DNA from 3 places in the Leclercia sp. W6 genome. Region 1 is predicted to be linked to each of the others. Evidence: predicted binding sites of a transcription regulator. Region 1 holds the regulator's gene; each other region holds the start of a gene.

What was found. Region 1 encodes PhoB, which activates phosphate uptake and scavenging genes when phosphate is short. Its sites were predicted from a motif close to CTGTCATAAAACTGNCNNAT; they were not measured.
Region 2: the regulator PhoB is predicted to act here: its motif matches at 2,970-2,989, upstream of glpT (glycerol-3-phosphate transporter).
Region 3: the regulator PhoB is predicted to act here: its motif matches at 1,236-1,255, upstream of uvrB (excinuclease ABC subunit UvrB).

What each region holds. Positions count from the first base shown of each region.
Region 1 is NZ_CP031104.1:2,627,211-2,630,943, forward strand. Features, by position in the region: gene phoR (phosphate regulon sensor histidine kinase PhoR) at 1-1,157, opposite strand, end outside; gene phoB (phosphate response regulator transcription factor PhoB) at 1,179-1,868, opposite strand; gene sbcD (exonuclease subunit SbcD) at 2,063-3,268, shown strand; gene sbcC (exonuclease subunit SbcC) at 3,265-3,733, shown strand, end outside.
Region 2 is NZ_CP031104.1:371,440-375,172, reverse strand. Features, by position in the region: gene nrdB (class Ia ribonucleoside-diphosphate reductase subunit beta) at 1-99, shown strand, start outside; gene yfaE (class I ribonucleotide reductase maintenance protein YfaE) at 99-353, shown strand; gene glpQ (glycerophosphodiester phosphodiesterase) at 443-1,498, opposite strand; gene glpT (glycerol-3-phosphate transporter) at 1,510-2,862, opposite strand; gene glpA (anaerobic glycerol-3-phosphate dehydrogenase subunit A) at 3,113-3,733, shown strand, end outside.
Region 3 is NZ_CP031104.1:2,251,045-2,254,777, reverse strand. Features, by position in the region: gene bioD (dethiobiotin synthase) at 1-96, shown strand, start outside; gene DVA43_RS11055 (ABC transporter ATP-binding protein) at 56-760, opposite strand; gene uvrB (excinuclease ABC subunit UvrB) at 1,508-3,523, shown strand; gene yvcK (uridine diphosphate-N-acetylglucosamine-binding protein YvcK) at 3,616-3,733, opposite strand, start outside.

The DNA of each region.
Region 1 (3,733 bases):
CCCCCCGTCTGCCGGGAGCGCGCCTTATCCACCCGATAAAAACGCTCGGTAAGACGCGGAATATGCTCCGGGCCGATACCGGGACCATCGTCTTCCACGCTGAACTCCGCTCCCGTTGGCGCATGCTGCCAGCGCACGGTGATGTGGGTGCCTGGCGGGGTATGATTCACCGCGTTATAGACCAGATTAGAGATGGCGCTGCGCAGCTCGTCGGTACTGCCGCGTACTTGCAGGTTGTTATCCACCTCAAAGGTGAGCTGATGCTGCTGCTGGCTTAAGGTCTGCGCTTCGCGCTCCAGCATTCGCAGCATCATCGGCACGTCGATGGTTTCATTCAGCGCCAGGGTTGGTGCCGCCTCAATGCGGGAGAGGGTCAGCAGCTGCTTCACCAGCCCTTCCATGCGCTGCGTCTGCTCACGCATGGTGTGCAGCGCTTTTTCCCGCGGCGCGCCTTCCAGCGTCTGCTCCTGCATCATCTCCAGATAGCCCTGCAATACCGTCAGCGGGGTGCGCAGCTCGTGGCTGACGTTGGCGAAGAAATTGCGCCGCGCCCCTTCAAGCTGGTGCATTTGCGTCACATCCCGCGCCACCATCAGCCACTGCTGGTCGCTGTAGGGCATCACGCGGATCTCCAGATGGCGACCGTTGTTCATGACCAGATTGTGCGGGCGGGTAAAATCGCGTTTTTTCAGATACTGGGCGAACTCCGGATAACGCAGGAGGTTGAGGATATTCTGCCCGTTATCATCCGGCCAGCGCAGGCCCAGCAACTGCTGCGCCAGTCCGTTACACCAGAACATCGCCCCCTCTTCGGTGGTCAATACCACCGCATCCGGCAGCGATTCGGCGCCGCTGCGAAAGCGTTTGATCAGGCTGCCCAGCTCGCGTCGGCGTTTTTTATTACGCATCTGCATCTGGTGCAGGCCATACAGGAGGGGTTCCCAGCTGCCGCTTCCTGGCGGCGGGGTCATACTTCTGTCAACCCATAGCCACCATGAGAGGCGGAGCAAATTCCAGAAATGCCAGATGAGCAGTCCGGTGACTGCCGCCAGTAAAAACCAGGGTAAATAACCGATTACGGCCCCGAGGATCAGGGCCGGAATACAGCAGAGTATCAGTTCAAAACAGAGCCTTTTCCATGACAGCCGTTCCAGCACGCGTCACACTCCTGTCATTGTTCAGAAACGGGTTGAGAAACGATAACCCGTGCCGCGGACGGTTTGCACCATGCGATCGTGACCGCTGGTTTCAAGTGCCTTGCGCAAACGGCGGATATGAACATCAACCGTGCGATCTTCAACATAGACGTTAGTGCCCCAGACATTGTTGAGCAACTGCTCGCGGCTATAGACGCGTTCCGGGTGGGTCATGAAAAAGTGCAACAGTTTGAATTCCGTTGGTCCCATATCGAGGGGATTTTCACCGGTCATTACGCGGTGCGAGGTAGGGTCCAGACTCAGCCCCTGCATCTCAATCACCTCTTCCACCGCCATCGGTGAAATACGGCGCATCACGGCTTTAATGCGCGCCACCAGCTCTTTCGGGGAAAACGGTTTGGTAATGTAGTCATCCGCGCCGGTCTCCAGACCGCGAACGCGATCTTCCTCTTCGCCGCGGGCCGTTAACATCATCACCGGAATATCGCGGGTTAACGCTTCACGTTTAATATGTTTGATGAATTGCAGACCAGAGCCACCAGGCAGCATCCAGTCGAGCAGGATCAGATCGGGCCAGGGTTCGTTGAGCTGGTTCACCGCGCTGTCGTAATCTTCGGCCTCTATCGGTTGAAAGCCATTTTGTTCGAGCACGAAACAGACCATTTCGCGAATGGGTGCTTCATCTTCTACGACCAGAATACGTCTCGCCATACTTAGCCCTGTCTTATTAAGGTTACATGTTTGTAATACGGCGTCATTATGCGTCAGATTTATGACAGATTTATGAAAAACGCGCCCGCTCATAAAGGCAAGCCGTTGTTTTATGGCAGCCCCGATTGTAGCGGTTATCTTCCTCCCCCTGAAAGTTTATAATCCCGCTAACCATTTTTTGCCACGGATCTGTTATGCGCATACTTCACACCTCGGACTGGCATCTGGGACAAAATTTTTACAGCAAAAGCCGCGCCGCCGAACATGAAGCATTTCTCAACTGGCTGCTTGAGATGGCGCAATCGCATGACGTGGATGCCATCCTCGTGGCCGGGGATATTTTCGATACCGGCTCGCCGCCCAGCTACGCGCGCGAGCTCTATAACCGTTTCGTAGTCAATCTGCAAAAAACCGGCTGCCATCTGGTGATTGTGGCCGGCAACCATGATTCCGTCGCCACGCTGAATGAGTCCCGCGAGATCCTGGCGTTTCTCAACACCACCGTGGTCGCCAGCGCCGGACATGGGCCGCAAATTCTGACCCGACGCGACGGCACCCCCGGCGCGGTACTCTGCCCGATCCCGTTTTTACGCCCCCGGGACGTGGTGCGAAGCCAGGCAGGCCTCTCCGGGCTTGAGAAACAGCAGCAGCTGTTGCAGGCCATTACCCACTATTATGCCGAGCAATATACCCAGGCCTGCGCGCTTCGCGGCGACAGCGTACTGCCGATTATCGCCACGGGGCATCTCACCACCGTCGGCGCCAGTAAAAGTGACGCGGTACGTGACATCTATATCGGTACGCTGGATGCGTTTCCCGCGCAGCACTTCCCGGCCGCTGACTATATAGCGCTGGGCCATATCCACCGGGCGCAGATGATTGGCGGTTGCGAACATATCCGCTACTGCGGCTCCCCTATTCCCCTCAGCTTTGATGAAACCGGCAAAAGCAAATGCGTCCATCTGGTGAGTTTCGACCAGGGCAAGCTCAGCAGCGTCGAATCGCTTGAGGTGCCCATTACCCAGCCGCTGGCGGTGCTGAAGGGCGATCTGGCGGCGATCACCGCCCAGCTTGAGCAGTGGCGCGGCGTGGAGCAGACGCCTCCCGTCTGGCTGGATATCGAACTCACCACCGAGGAGTACCTGCACGATATGCAGCGTAAGATCCAGCAGCTGACGGACGATCTGCCGGTAGAGGTCCTGCTGGTGCGGCGCAGTCGCGAGCAGCGCGAGAGAAGCCTTGCCAGCAACCTGCGTGAAACCCTCAGCGAGCTGCGGGTTGAGGAGGTTTTTGAGCGCCGACTCGCCCAGGAAACCCTGGATGAGACCCAGCGGGCCCGGCTAAACGAGCTGTTCAGCCACACGATCCACGCCCTCAGCAATGAGGAGGATGAGGCATGAAAATTCTCAGCCTGCGCCTGAAAAACCTTAACTCGCTCAAGGGCGAATGGAAAATCGACTTTACCGCCGAACCCTTCCTCAGCAATGGCCTGTTTGCTATCACCGGCCCAACCGGCGCCGGGAAAACCACCCTGCTGGATGCCATCTGCCTGGCGCTTTACCACGAGACGCCGCGTCTGAATACCGTCTCGCAATCGCAAAACGATCTGATGACCCGCGACACCGCCGAGTGCCTCGCCGAGGTCGAGTTTGAAGTCAAAGGGGTAGCTTATCGTGCATTCTGGAGCCAGAACCGGGCGCGCAACCAGCCGGACGGCAACCTGCAGGTGCCCCGCGTGGAGCTCGCCCAGTGCAAGGACGGTAAGATCCTCGCAGATAAAGTGAAGGACAAGCTGGAGCTGGTTGCCTCTCTGACCGGGCTGGACTATGACCGCTTTACCCGCTCGATGCTCTTATCCCAGGGGC
Region 2 (3,733 bases), 2.3 Mb from region 1:
GTGCAGGTTGCCCCACAGGAAGTGGAAGTGAGCTCCTACCTGGTCGGTCAGATTGACTCCGAAGTCAACACCGACGATTTGAGCGACTTCCAGCTCTGATGAGCCGCGTAACGCTTCGTCTTTCTGGCACAGAGCTTCTGTGTCAGGAAGAGCACCCCTCCCTGCTTATTGCGCTGGAATCCCACCAGATTGCCGTTGAATACCAGTGCCGCGAAGGCTACTGCGGCTCCTGCCGCTGTCGTCTGGTGACCGGTCAGGTTGACTGGATAACCGAACCGCTGGCCTTCATCAATGACGGTGAAATTTTGCCCTGCTGCTGTCGGGCAAAAGGGGATATAGAGATCGAGATGTAATTGTGCCGGGTGGCGCTTCGCTTACCCGGCCTACAAAACCGCAGTCCGTAGGTCGGGTAAGGCGCAGCCGCCACCCGGCAATTTCAGCATTAATCTTTCAAAAAGCTCACCGCTTTATCCGGAAAGTCCGTAAACAATCCGTCTACGTCCGCCTGCTTATATAACACCTCGTAAAGCTGATTCACATCCGTGGCATACGGCGGCAACTGGTCAGCACGCACCGTATACGGATGCACCTGCATCTTGCTGGCGTGGGCCTCTTTCACCATCGCCGTCAGCTTCACGTGGCCCGGGGTTGCACCTTCCGCCACCAGCATATGGTAATCCGGCCCGATCCCGTCGGCGTACTGCGCGATCTGCTTCATGGCGCCCGGCTTAAACATCCAGTCGTAGTTGTAGTTTACCCACTTGCCGTCTGCCTGCTTCTCCTGGGTTTCATTCCAGTCGGTATAAGCGATCAGCTGGACCAGATTGAGATCCATCCCCATCTTTGGTTCCAGCTCGGTTTTGATGCGCTTCAGTTCCGCGGCGTCAAAACACTGGAGGTAGACTTTATCCTTCTTGCTGGTGTAGCCGTACTGTTTCAGCACCTCCAGCGTTTTCGCGGCGATATCCTTCCCTTCCTGATGGTGGAACCACGGCGCTTTGATTTCCGGGTAAATACCGATATGTTTGCCGGTCGAGTGGTTCAGCCCCTGAACAAACTCAATCTCCTCCTGGAAGGTATGGATGCGGAAGTCCGATTTACCCATCGGGAAACGTCCGGGGTAAACCTGCACCTTCTTACCGTTTTCAATCTCAAAGCCCTCGGTAAAATTCAGAGAGCGGATTTCATCCAGAGTGAAGTCAATGGCGTAAAAACGGCCATCTTTTCGGGCACGGTATGGGAAACGATCCGCCACATCGGTCACCCGGTCAAGATAGTGGTCATGCAGGACGACCAGCTGGTCGTCCTTCGTCATCACCAGATCCTGCTCCAGATAATCAGCCCCCTGCGCATAGGCCATCGCTTTCGCCGGCAGCGTATGCTCCGGCAGATAGCCGCTTGCGCCACGATGGGCAATAACGATTTTATCCGCCGCCAGGGCGGAGCCGGTCATCAGGCCCGCCAGCAGCAGACCGGTCGCAATTTGCGTTACTTTCATGGCAATGCTCCTTATTGACGACGCGCCAGCACTTCCGCGTGGTGACGTTTTTCACCGATCATGACCACAATCAGCAGCAGTACCGCCAGCACGCTGCCGCCGATCATCACCATAAAGCCGCCGTCCCAGCCGAAGAAGTCAACGGTATAGCCCACAATGGCGCTCGCCGCCACTGAACCGCCCAGGTAGCCGAACAGACCGGTAAAGCCTGCCGCCGTACCTGCCGCTTTTTTCGGTGCCAGTTCCAGGGCATGCAGACCAATCAGCATAACAGGGCCATAAATCAGGAAGCCGATGACGATCATACAGGCCATGTCCACGCCCGGGTTGCCCGGCGGGTTGAGCCAGTAGACGACGGTGGCAATGGTCACGAGGGTCATAAAGAAGACGCCCGTCGCGCCACGGTTGCCCTTAAACACTTTGTCCGACATCCAGCCGCAAATCAGCGTCCCCGGGATCCCGGCGTATTCGTAGAGGAAGTAGGCCCAGGAAGATTTATCCAGCGCAAAGTGCTTCACCTCTTTCAGGTAGGTCGGTGACCAGTCGAGGATGCCGTAACGCAGCAGGTAGACGAACACGTTCGCCACCGCGATGTACCACAGCAGTTTGTTCGGCAACACGTATTTCATGAAGATCTGCTTTGCCGTCAGCTCTTCTTCGTGCTTCTCGCTGTAATCATCCGGATAGTCGTTTTTGTACTCTTCAATCGGCGGCAGACCGCAGGACTGCGGCGTGTCGCGCATCAGTGCAAAGGCGATAATCGCCACCAGGATTGCCCCAAAGGCTGGCATATAGAGCGCGGCGTGCCAGTCGTTGAACCAGGCCATCCCCAGCAGGAACAGCAGCGGTGGAAGCCCGCCGCCCACGTTATGGGCGCAGTTCCATACCGACACGATACCGCCGCGCTCCTTCTGCGACCACCAGTGCACCATAGTGCGTCCGCACGGTGGCCACCCCATCCCCTGGAACCAGCCGCAGAGGAACAGCAGCACGAACATAATGGCAATGCTGGAGGTCGCCCACGGCACAAAGCCCATGAACAGCATGACCGCTGCCGCCAGGATCAGACCGGCGGGCAGGAACACGCGCGGATTCGAGCGATCCGACACTGACCCCATAATGAATTTCGAAAAACCGTAGGCGATAGAGATCCCCGACAGCGCGAAACCGAGATCGCCCCGTGAGAAGCCCTGTTCCACCAGGTACGGCATGGCGAGCGCGAAGTTTTTACGTACCAGATAGTACGCCGCATAGCCAAAGAAAATCCCCATGAAGATTTGCCAACGCAGACGGCGGTAAAGAGGGTCTATCTCTGCCTCTGGCAGTCGCGCCCGATGTGGCGCAGGTTTAAAGATACTGAGCATAACAGCCTCCGTGGCCTTTCAAAAAATGACCGGACAACACGCGCCCGGCCAGAGAGGCGGGGATGTTAAGAAATCACGGTAATTGTTACTGTGAATCAACGCACAGATTGTTACAGAAATATGACAGAATGCGCAAAAAAGCGCATGAAATCACGTTTCACTTTCGAATTTCGCTCGTTTGTGTTCGATATCAAACAAACCACAGTTTTTATGTGGCTAAATGAGATAAAACGAACACAGAGGGTTGGCAATGACAATTCACGATCCACGCTATAGCGATGTGATTATCATTGGCGGAGGCGCGACCGGCGCAGGCATCGCCCGCGACTGCGCACTCAGGGGGCTGAGCGTCACGCTTCTGGAGCGCCATGATATTGCAACGGGCGCAACCGGGCGCAATCATGGTCTGCTGCACAGCGGCGCCCGCTACGCCGTCACCGACGGCGAATCGGCACGCGAATGTATCGCCGAAAACCAGATCCTCCGGCGCATTGCCCGTCACTGTATTGAGCCCACCGACGGTCTGTTTATTACGCTTCCCGAAGACGATCTTACCTTTCAGTCAACCTTCATTACCGCCTGCCAGGCCGCGGGCATTCAGGCGCAAGCCATTGACCCTGCCCTAGCGCGCCGTATCGAGCCTTCGGTTAATCCGGCATTGACCGGGGCGGTAAAAGTCCCGGACGGCACCGTGGATCCGTTTCGCCTGACGGCGGCCAACATGCTGGACGCCCGCGAGCATAGCGCGCGGATCCTGACCGGCCATCAAGTCACCGGGCTTATCCGCGAGGGGCATCGCATCAAAGGCGTGCGGGTCCTGGATATGCACTACAACGAACAGAGCGAGCTGTATGCCGCCGTGGTAGTCAAC
Region 3 (3,733 bases), 380 kb from region 1:
ATCCCCTGGCTTGGCGAGCAGGCCGACACGGCGGATATTGGGCGTTATCTCTCTCTCAGCGCACTGGCGCCGTCGGCCCCATCCAGTGGGCAATAAGTGGGTCATCCAGCTCGCTGACGCGGCCCTGGGCCACGTTTCGCCCGCGGTATAGCAGGCAGAAGCGCTCCGCCACCCGGCGGATCAGCGACAGGTGCTGCTCGGCCAGCAGCACCGTTAGCCCCAGTTCGCGGTTAAACCTCAGCAGCAGCTGCGCCAGCCTGATGCTAAACAGCGGGCTGGCGCCACGGCTGGGCTCGTCGAGGATCAGCAGGCGAGGGCGGGTGACCAGCGCGTTCGCCAGTGCCAGCTGGTACTGCTGGTCGTCGTTCAGCCCTGACGCCCGCTGCTGGCGTAGCGGGTAAAGTTCCGGAAAGAACTCAAAAATTTCGCTACTCACCGACCCGCCCACGCTCCCTTTTGCCATCCGCGCGATATGCAGGTTCTCTTCTACCGTCAACTGGGAAAAAATCCGCCTGTCCTGTGGGACAAACCCAATTTCGGTTCCCGGAAGCCACTCACAAGGCGAGGCTCCGGCGTCATGCCAGACCATCGTACCGCTGGCGATAGGCAGCAGGCCGGCAATGCAGTTTACGAGGGTGGTTTTCCCCATTCCGGGCAGCCCGACCACCCCGGTACAGACGCCGGGCGGCAGATCGAGGTCAACGTTCCACAGGGTGTGGCGATCCCCGTAATACTGATTAACGGCACGCAGGCTCAACATGGTCTTACTCCTTTTCAGACATCAGTGTCCCCTGATACTCTGCAAGACTCTTGCCACTGGCCAAAAAAATAGCGTTTAAACCGCCTTTTTTCAGATTAGGTGCAAAAATAAGCGCTGCGAGGAGAGGGGGATGCACTGCGCCGGTGCCCCGTATGATTCACCTGGTGCAGGTACTATTTTGGTTAAAATGTGATCAATGTCTCACTGGTGGGTGAACGTTTTATTGTCATAAGATCGCCAACATTGGGTCATAAAAATTTTTTACCGTCTCGCTGTGGGTAAAAACCGGGAATTAGCCGAGTCACGCTCCGTATGGGCTGGAGGCAGTTATCCACTATTCCTGTGGATAACCATGTGCATTAGAGTTAGAAAACGCGGGGTAAGCGAGAGAATACGCGGCCTGCGCCTGAATTGCTGCGAAACGCGTCTTTTTGAAAATAATAAATGGAATCAATGCGTTAAATAAAATCAATCTTTGTCATTAAACGGTCACGATAATGCGCTTAAGTTCGGCGTCTCGCCTTGACAAATGTTAAAAAATAAAAAGTTCTGGGGATAACCGTGCGTTGATGGAATTTTATCCCGTCGCAGGCGAAATTTTGTGCAGCTTCGTTTGATTCTTGCCCAGGGTGGCACAAAACGTCGCGGTTGCCACTGTATTTATGTCCAGTATAATTTACTGGCAAAAATAGCCATCAAGAGTAAAATTACTCACCTGCCGTATCAACCATCATCAGGTCGCCGTTCATGAGTAAACCGTTCAAACTGAATTCCGCTTTTCGTCCTTCCGGCGATCAGCCTGAAGCGATTCGCCGTCTGAAAGAGGGGCTGGAGGATGGGCTTGCGCACCAGACGCTGCTGGGGGTGACCGGGTCGGGTAAAACCTTCACCGTCGCTAATGTGATCGCCGATCTCCAGCGCCCCACAATGGTGCTCGCCCCGAACAAAACCCTGGCGGCGCAGCTCTACGGCGAGATGAAAGAGTTCTTCCCCGAGAATGCGGTGGAGTACTTCGTGTCGTACTACGACTACTATCAGCCGGAAGCCTACGTTCCCAGCTCGGACACCTTTATCGAGAAGGATGCCTCGGTGAACGAGCATATTGAGCAGATGCGTCTGTCCGCGACCAAGGCGCTGCTTGAGCGCCGTGACGTGGTGGTGGTGGCCTCGGTATCGGCCATCTACGGCCTCGGCGACCCGGATCTCTACCTGAAGATGATGCTGCACCTGACCGTGGGGATGATTATCGATCAGCGCGCCATTTTGCGTCGCCTGGCCGAGCTGCAGTACACCCGTAACGATCAGGCGTTCCAGCGCGGTACGTTTCGCGTGCGCGGCGAAGTGATCGACATCTTCCCGGCGGAGTCGGACGACTTCGCGCTGCGCGTCGAGCTTTTCGATGAAGAGGTGGAGCGGCTGTCGCTGTTCGACCCGCTGACCGGCCATGTGGAATCGACCATTCAGCGCTTCACGGTCTACCCAAAAACCCACTATGTCACCCCGCGCGAGCGCATCGTGCAGGCGATGGAGGACATCAAGGTTGAACTGGCGGATCGTCGCAGGGTGCTGTTAGAAAATAACAAGCTGCTGGAAGAGCAGCGTATCAGCCAGCGTACCCAGTTCGATCTCGAGATGATGAACGAGCTGGGCTACTGCTCCGGTATCGAAAACTACTCGCGCTATCTCTCTGGCCGTGGGCCGGGCGAAGCGCCGCCAACCCTGTTTGACTACCTGCCGGCGGATGGCCTGCTGGTGGTGGATGAATCCCACGTCACCATTCCGCAGATTGGCGGGATGTATCGTGGCGACCGGGCGCGTAAAGAGACCCTGGTGGAGTACGGCTTCCGCCTGCCGTCGGCGCTGGATAACCGTCCAATGAAGTTTGAAGAGTTCGAGGCGCTGGCGCCGCAAACTATCTACGTCTCCGCAACGCCAGGCAACTACGAGCTGGAGAAATCGGGCGACGAGGTGGTGGATCAGGTGGTGCGTCCGACCGGCCTGCTGGATCCGATTATCGAAGTGCGTCCGGTGGCCACCCAGGTGGATGACTTGCTCTCGGAAATCCGCGCCCGGTCGGCCATTAACGAGCGTGTGCTGGTGACGACCCTGACCAAGCGGATGGCGGAAGACCTGACCGAATACCTCGAAGAGCACGGTGAGAAGGTGCGCTATCTGCACTCGGATATCGACACCGTGGAGCGCATGGAAATTATCCGCGATCTGCGTCTTGGCGAGTTCGACGTGCTGGTGGGGATCAACCTGCTGCGTGAGGGGCTGGATATGCCAGAAGTGTCGCTGGTGGCGATTCTGGACGCCGACAAAGAGGGCTTCCTGCGTTCCGAGCGCTCGCTGATCCAGACCATTGGTCGTGCGGCGCGAAACGTTAACGGTAAAGCGATTCTCTACGGGGATAAGATCACCCCGTCGATGGCGAAAGCGATCGGCGAAACCGAACGCCGTCGCGAGAAGCAGCAGCGCTATAACGAAGAGCACGGGATTGTTCCGCAGGGGCTCAACAAGAAGGTGGTGGATATCCTGCAGCTTGGCCAGAATATCGCGAAAACCAAAACCAAGGGACGCGGCAAGTCGCGCTCACCGGTTGAGGCCGATACCGTGGCCCTGACGCCGAAAGCGCTGCAGCAGAAAATCCACGAGCTGGAAGGGCAGATGATGCAGCACGCACAGAACCTGGAGTTCGAAGAGGCGGCGCAGATCCGCGACCAGCTGCATCAGCTACGGGATTTATTCATCGCCGCGTCGTAGTTTGTACCCGGTGGCGCTTACTGGCTCAACAACGGCACTCTGCCTGTAGGCCCGGTAAGCGAAGCGCCACCGGGCATTACAGGCCGTACAAGCTAACCCAACGCCTGAATCGCTCTCTCCAGCGCCACGCGCAGCAGATGCCGATCGTGGCGGTACTTGATGTCGCTTGCTTCGAGCGGCTCCTGCACCACCACCCGGCCTTCCATACCT